Geobacter metallireducens GS-15: one gene and its partner. The main gene of each other region encodes a partner of the protein of the gene in region 2 in a complex. Links are inferred from orthologs where the notes say so. Each region holds a gene or a part of one and is shown on either strand. Other genes may lie near its edges. The genes, in order: tig and rpsG.

What was found.
Region 1: the proteins of rpsG (region 2) and tig are in contact, whole or in part, in a crystal structure (PDB 3GTY), measured with the Thermotoga maritima proteins. The link is inferred for Geobacter metallireducens GS-15 from one-to-one orthologs. Residues at the interface, in WP_004081843.1 of Thermotoga maritima: Lys34, Lys52, Lys55, Glu59, Arg62, Gln63, Glu66, Asn67, Lys69, Val71, Arg95, Ala109, Lys110, Lys111, Gly112, Arg113, Pro114, Glu117, Glu121, Ile124, Ala125, Tyr127, Asn128, Asn129, Thr130, Gly131, Lys135, Asp139, Arg142, Met143; in WP_004081061.1 of Thermotoga maritima: Glu122, Val124, Val129, Leu130, Tyr133, Glu188, Gly259, Ile262, Tyr263, Glu266, Ser270, Glu273, Gln274, Glu277, Arg308, Gln311, Ile312, Ser315, Tyr316, Glu325, Arg329, Arg336, Leu363, Phe366, Trp367, Arg373, Leu377, Arg381, Leu384, Glu387.

Annotation. Positions count from the first base shown.
Region 1 is NC_007517.1:2,087,861-2,091,080, forward strand. The notes cover bases 30-2,931. They hold tig (trigger factor), read right to left. Parts: upstream 2,181-2,931; coding sequence 879-2,180; downstream 30-878. Other genes in these bases: clpX (ATP-dependent Clp protease ATP-binding subunit ClpX), read right to left, coding at 30-258; clpP (ATP-dependent Clp endopeptidase proteolytic subunit ClpP), read right to left, coding at 255-854; GMET_RS09475 (XTP/dITP diphosphatase), read right to left, coding at 2,742-2,931. Also shown: more of clpX, read right to left, coding at 1-29; more of GMET_RS09475, read right to left, coding at 2,932-3,220. UniProt on the Bacillus subtilis protein: Involved in protein export. Acts as a chaperone by maintaining the newly synthesized protein in an open conformation. Functions as a peptidyl-prolyl cis-trans isomerase.
Region 2 is NC_007517.1:694,942-698,212, reverse strand. The notes cover bases 319-3,271. They hold rpsG (30S ribosomal protein S7), read right to left. Parts: upstream 2,054-3,271; coding sequence 1,583-2,053; downstream 319-1,582. Other genes in these bases: rpoC (DNA-directed RNA polymerase subunit beta'), read right to left, coding at 2,569-3,271; rpsL (30S ribosomal protein S12), read right to left, coding at 2,076-2,447; fusA (elongation factor G), read right to left, coding at 319-1,545. In the rest of the region: more of fusA, read right to left, coding at 1-318.

The DNA of each region.
Region 1 (3,220 bases), 1.4 Mb from region 2 along the record:
GATTTTCTTGGCCCGGTCCTGACCGATGACGTACTCATCAAGAACATCCTTGATTTCACGGGGCTTGGGAAGTTTCTTTACGTCCGGTCCCATGGCCTCTTCAAGCTTGCTTTCTTCGGCAATAATATCATTGCAGAGTTCGATGCATTCATCACAAATATAGACCGTCGGCCCTGCGATGAGCTTCTTCACCTCATCCTGGCTCTTGCCACAGAAAGAACAGGTCAGATTTTCGCTGCTGTCGTTTCTTCTACTCACCGAGAACCTCCGCTGGTGGGTTTACGCGCTATAATTGCGTCAATAATACCATACGATTTTGCTTCTTCACCAGACATAAAATAATCACGCTCGGTGTCAGCTTCAACCTTCTCAAGAGCCTGCCCTGAATTTTCGGCGATGATCTCATTGAGCCTTTTTTTCATCTTCAAAATTTCCTGGGCGTGGATGTGAATATCGGTCGCCTGCCCCTGGAAACCGCCAAGCGGCTGATGGATCATGATCCGGGAATGGGTCAGGCTGAACCGTTTCCCCTTCTCGCCGCCGGAAAGAAGAAGAGCTCCCATTGAAGCGGCTTGGCCGACGCAAATCGTGGAGACGGGAGCCTTTATATACTGCATGGTATCGTATATCGCCATACCGGCAGTCACGACACCTCCCGGAGAGTTGATATAGAGGTGAATATCCTTGTCCGGATCCTCGGCCTCTAAGAAGAGAAGCTGGGCAATCACAAGATTTGCCACGTGATCGTCAATGGGGCCGCCAAGAAAAATGATCCGGTCCTTCAGAAGGCGCGAATAGATGTCGTAAGAGCGCTCTCCCCTGCCGGTTTGTTCGACCACGATCGGTACGAGCATATTCCCTCCGGAAACCATATGTTATTAGAGTTCGTCCTTGGCCACTTCCGTTACGACAGCATTCTCCAGAAGATACCCCAAGACTTTTTCCTCGTTCAGATGAGCCACAAGATTTTCCTTGGCATTATGATTCTGCTCGTAGAAGTCCTTTACCCGATCAAAATCCTGTCCGGCCTCTTCGGCCATGGCACGAAGCTTAGCCTCGACATCAGGATCATTTACGGTGATTCCTTCCTTTTTAGCCACGGCTTCCAGGAGCAGCGACCCTTTGACCTGACTCTCGGCGGAATCACGATAATGGGTCTTGAAACTCTCATCGTCCATTCCCATCATCTCCAGGGAAAGGCGCTGTTGAGCAAGGCGGTTTTTCATATTCGACAGCATCATTTGAAGCTGCCGCTCCACCAGAGTCGACGGGACTTCAATCTCGTTGTTTCCGATTAGCGCCTTGACGATACGGTCCTGCACATCAGCTTTGATCCTGGCGGTCTCCTGATCTTTGTGCAACTCGGCAAGCTTGGTTTTCAGTTGCTCAAGAGTCTCAAACTCACCAAACTGCATCGCGAACTCGTCGTCAAGCTCCGGGAGTTCCTTAACCTTTGCCTCCTTGACCGTAACGGCGAAGCTAGCCGCCTTTCCGGCAAGATCCTTGTTCCCGTACTCCTCCGGGAACGTTACCTCAACGGTTCTCTGCTCCCCGGCCTTGACACCAACAAGCTGGTCCTCGAAACCAGGAATGAAACGTCCAGATCCAAGTTCGAGTTGATAGCTTTCGGCAGCTCCGCCCTCAAAGGGTATGCCGTCGACAGACCCGACAAAATCAATCACGACGAAATTGCCAGTCTCGGCGCATTTACCTTCCTCCAGCGGCTTGAGTTCGGCCATCCCTTCCCGCATCTCGTTGAGGCGAGCCTCCACGGGTGCAACATCGGAAACAAATCTTTCCCTCTTCACCTCGAGACCTTTGTAATCCTTGACATCAATCTCCGGAAAAACCTCAACCGTTGCTGAATATTTCAACGCTTCACCACGCTTCACTTCATCACTTTCGATGTGAGGATGGGAAACAGGAAATATTTTATGATCGGCCAAGGCCTTGAAATAGGTTTCGTCGAAAAGGTTCTTGAGAACGTCACTCTCCATCATCGACCGGTAATTCTGTTCCACAAGGGAACGGGGTACCTTTCCCTTCCTGAACCCTTTGATGGCGGCACGCTTCTGAATCTGACCAAAAACCTTTTCTATCTCGGCAGAAACACGCTCCGCCGGAATTTCGAAAGAAATCTTTTTTTTCACGCTGCTGAGAGACTCGACAGTACTCGTCATCACTTATCCTTTCTTTTCTGGATTATTTGAATATCAGACAGAGTTGTTACTGAATGAAAGGCAGATTGAATTGAATTGAATATCTATCGGGGGGGAATCCTCTGCATGACTGGGATGGTGCGAGAGAGGGGAGTCGAACCCCTACGGTTGCCCGCTGGATCCTAAGTCCAGTGCGTCTGCCAATTCCGCCACTCTCGCAGATGTACGAACTACCCACATACGAAGAAGCCCCGTTTATCACGGGGCTTTGCATTAATTGGGGTGGCTAGTGGGATTTGAACCCACGAATGCATGAGTCACAGTCATGTGTGTTAGACCCCTTCACCATAGCCACCATAATTTGGGTTTGGCACGCCTGAGAGGATTCGAACCTCTGACCTACGGATTAGAAGTCCGTTGCTCTATCCAGCTGAGCTACAGGCGCAGAGATGGTCGGGGTGAGAGGATTCGAACCTCCGACCCCCTGCTCCCAAGGCAGGTGCGCTAGCCAGGCTGCGCTACACCCCGCAAGAAGTTGCATTAATAGCACACCCATTGAGGGCATGCAAGCTTTTTTCTACGTCACGCCTTAGATAATTTCCCCTTCAGCAACTCTAAAGCTTTGCCTCGGTGGCTGAGACGATTTTTTCTTTCCAGAGGCAACTCTGCGAGGGACGAACCTTCTTCCTCCACAAAGAACAGGGGATCATATCCAAACCCACCACCCCCTTGGGGAACTTCAAGGATAGATCCTCTGAGTTCTCCCGAGAAGGTGGTGCATGAACCATCAGGCAAACAGAGAGCTATAACGCAATGGAAGGCAGCTCCGCGTCTTTCAGGAGGGGTTCCCCGTAACTCTTCAAGGAGCTTTGCGTTATTCGTCTCATCAGTGGCGCCAGTCCCTGCATAGCGGGCAGAAAAAACGCCCGGCCTCCCACCGAGAGCATCGACGACAAGCCCTGAATCGTCTGCTAGCGCAGGAAGTCCGGTTAATTGCGCTATTGCAGAAGCCTTCTTAATAGCATTCTGTTCAAACGTTACGCCGTCCTCCTCAATCTCTG
Region 2 (3,271 bases):
CGGCTCCATCTCGATCCAGACATGGCCATACTGACCACGACCCCCGGACTGACGCACAAATTTACCCTCGACCTTGACCTTTTTGGTCACAGTTTCACGATAGGCAACTTGCGGCTTACCAACATTAGCCTCTACCTTGAACTCTCGCATGAGACGGTCAACAATAATTTCAAGATGAAGCTCACCCATGCCAGAGATAATAGTCTGACCAGTTTCCTCATCAGTCCGAACACGGAACGAAGGGTCTTCACTGGCAAGCTTTTGAAGACTGATGCCAAGCTTCTCCTGATCGGCCTTGGTCTTCGGCTCAATAGCAATCGCAATAACCGGCTCAGGGAACTCGATGGACTCAAGAATTACCGGCGCGTCCTCAGGACAGAGGGTATCACCAGTCGTAGTGTACTTAAGACCTACAGCGGCAGCTATGTCACCAGCAAGAACTTCCTTTATTTCTTCACGCTTGTTTGCGTGCATCTTCAGAAGTCTACCGATACGCTCTTTTTTACCCTTTGTGGAGTTATATACGTACGATCCAGAATTAAGGACCCCAGAATAAACCCTAATAAAGCAGAGCTGACCGACAAAGGGGTCAGTCATAATCTTGAAGGCCAACGCCGCGAACGGTTCACTGTCAGCAGCCTTACGCTCAATCTCGGCACCGGAATCGGCATCTACACCCTTTATGGCCGGAATATCCACGGGAGACGGAAGATATTCAACAACCGAGTCAAGGAGATTCTGAACCCCTTTATTCTTGAATGAAGACCCACAAATCACAGGGCATATCTGAATTGCAATCGTCGCATTGCGAATGGCAGCCCTAACCTCATCCACAGTAAGCTCTTCGCCGCCGAGATACTTCTCCATCAAGGCATCGTCATGGGAAGAAATTTCCTCAACCATCTTCTCATGATACTCTTGCGCAAGCTCCTGAAGATCAGCCGGAATCTCCTCCACATGAAACTTTGCACCAAGAGATTCCTCATCCCAGACAATCGCCTTCATCTCCACAAGGTCAACCACGCCCTTAAAGGTATCTTCTGCACCAATCGGCAACTGAATTGGCACCGGGTTGGCCTTGAGGCGATCGCGAATCATGGAAACCCCACGAAAGAAGTCCGCCCCAACACGGTCCATCTTATTAACAAAAGCAATACGCGGAACACCATACTTATCAGCTTGCCGCCACACGGTCTCAGACTGGGGCTCAACACCACCAACCGAACAAAAGACAGCAACCGCACCGTCAAGCACGCGCAGCGAACGCTCAACCTCAATAGTAAAGTCAACGTGGCCAGGCGTATCAATAATATTTATGCGATGATCGCCCCAGTTACAGGTCGTCGCAGCGGAAGTAATAGTAATTCCGCGCTCCTGCTCCTGCTCCATCCAGTCCATCGTGGCAGCGCCTTCATGCACCTCACCAATCTTGTGAGTTACGCCAGTATAATAAAGAATACGCTCAGTCGTCGTCGTCTTACCGGCGTCTATGTGCGCCATTATCCCGATATTTCGGGTTTTTTCCAATGGTACAAGTCGTGCCACAAAATCCTCCAGTTACCTATACTCACCCTATCTAAAACTACCAACGGTAGTGCGCAAAAGCCCTGTTCGCCTCAGCCATCCGGTGAGTATCCTCACGCTTCTTAACTGCAGCGCCACGATTGTTATAGACATCAAGAATCTCACCAGCAAGCTTATCAGTAACCGTCTTCTCAGAACGGTCGTTGGCGTACTTAACAAGCCAACGCATCGCAAGCGAAACCCGACGATCAGCACGAACCTCAACAGGGACCTGATACGTGGAACCACCAACCCGTCGCGATTTAACCTCAAGAGTCGGCTTAATATTATCAAGACACTTCTTAAGAACCTTAACCGCCTCTTCACCTGTCTTCTGAGAGACCACCTCAAGCGCACCATAAAGCGCGCGCTCAGCTGTACTCTTTTTCCCGCCCACCATAATAACGTTTACAAGCTTCGCAACAACCCTGTCGTTAAACTTGGGGTCAGGAAGAATAACCCGTTTAGCTACTTCTCTTCTTCTCGGCATATCACCCTCTCACCAAAGTCGATTACTTGGGCCGCTTGGCGCCATACTTGGAACGAGCCTGCTTCCGATCCTTCACACCAACAGAATCCAGCGTACCACGAACAATGTGATACCGAACACCAGGAAGGTCCTTAACCCGACCACCCCGAATAAGCACTACAGAGTGCTCTTGAAGATTATGCCCAACCCCCGGAATATAAGAACTAACCTCAATTCCATTTGTCAGACGAACCCTTGCAACTTTCCTCAACGCAGAGTTCGGCTTCTTAGGGGTCGTAGTATAAACCCGAGTACAGACGCCACGCTTCTGGGGACAGCTCTTCAGCGCGGGGGAATTCGACTTTTCCTTCTTACTCTTCCTGCCGATGCGGATCAGCTGGTTAATCGTTGGCATACTCTGTTTCTCCCAATAACGGCTTCTCCAGGGGGTACTCGCCCTGCGGAAGCGACAAAGTTAGCAGCTACACAACACCTTGTCAAGATTTTTTTCATTACTTTCAATCTGACCGTGAGAGCTATTCCTCAATATCGTCAAGCATGTCATCTTCAGGGTAATCCTCCTCAACAGCGGGAGGCGCAACGGCAACGGGTTCCAACAGTTCTGCCTGCTCGGCGACGAGCTTGAGGTTCCGATAACGAGACAGACCTGTTCCAGCAGGAATAAGCCGTCCCATAATGACGTTTTCCTTGAGCCCGCGAAGCTGATCCACCTTTCCCTCGATGGCCGCCTGGGTCAGCACCTTTGTCGTCTCTTGGAAAGATGCAGCAGAGATGAATGATTCCGTCGAGAGCGATGCCTTGGTGATACCAAGAAGAAGCGGTTCGGCAATGGCGGGACGCCCCCCCTTTGCAATAACCCGCTCGTTCTCTTCCTCGAAGACCCAGCGCTCGAGTTGGTCATCAATGAGCAAGTTAGTATCCCCCACTTCCTTGATCCGAACCCTGCGGAGCATCTGACGAACAATGGTCTCAATGTGCTTATCATTGATCTTGACGCCCTGGAGTCGGTAAACCTCCTGAACCTCGTCGACCAAGTACTTTGCGAGTTCCTTGATACCCAACACCCGAAGAATGTCGTGGGGGTTGGAGGACCCGTCCATGAGGGGTTCGCCTGCCCGTACGTAATCGTTCTCATGTACACTGATATGCTTGCCCTTGGGGATCAGATACTCTTTGGGTTCACCCAACTCCGGAGTAACAATGACCTTGCGCTTCCCC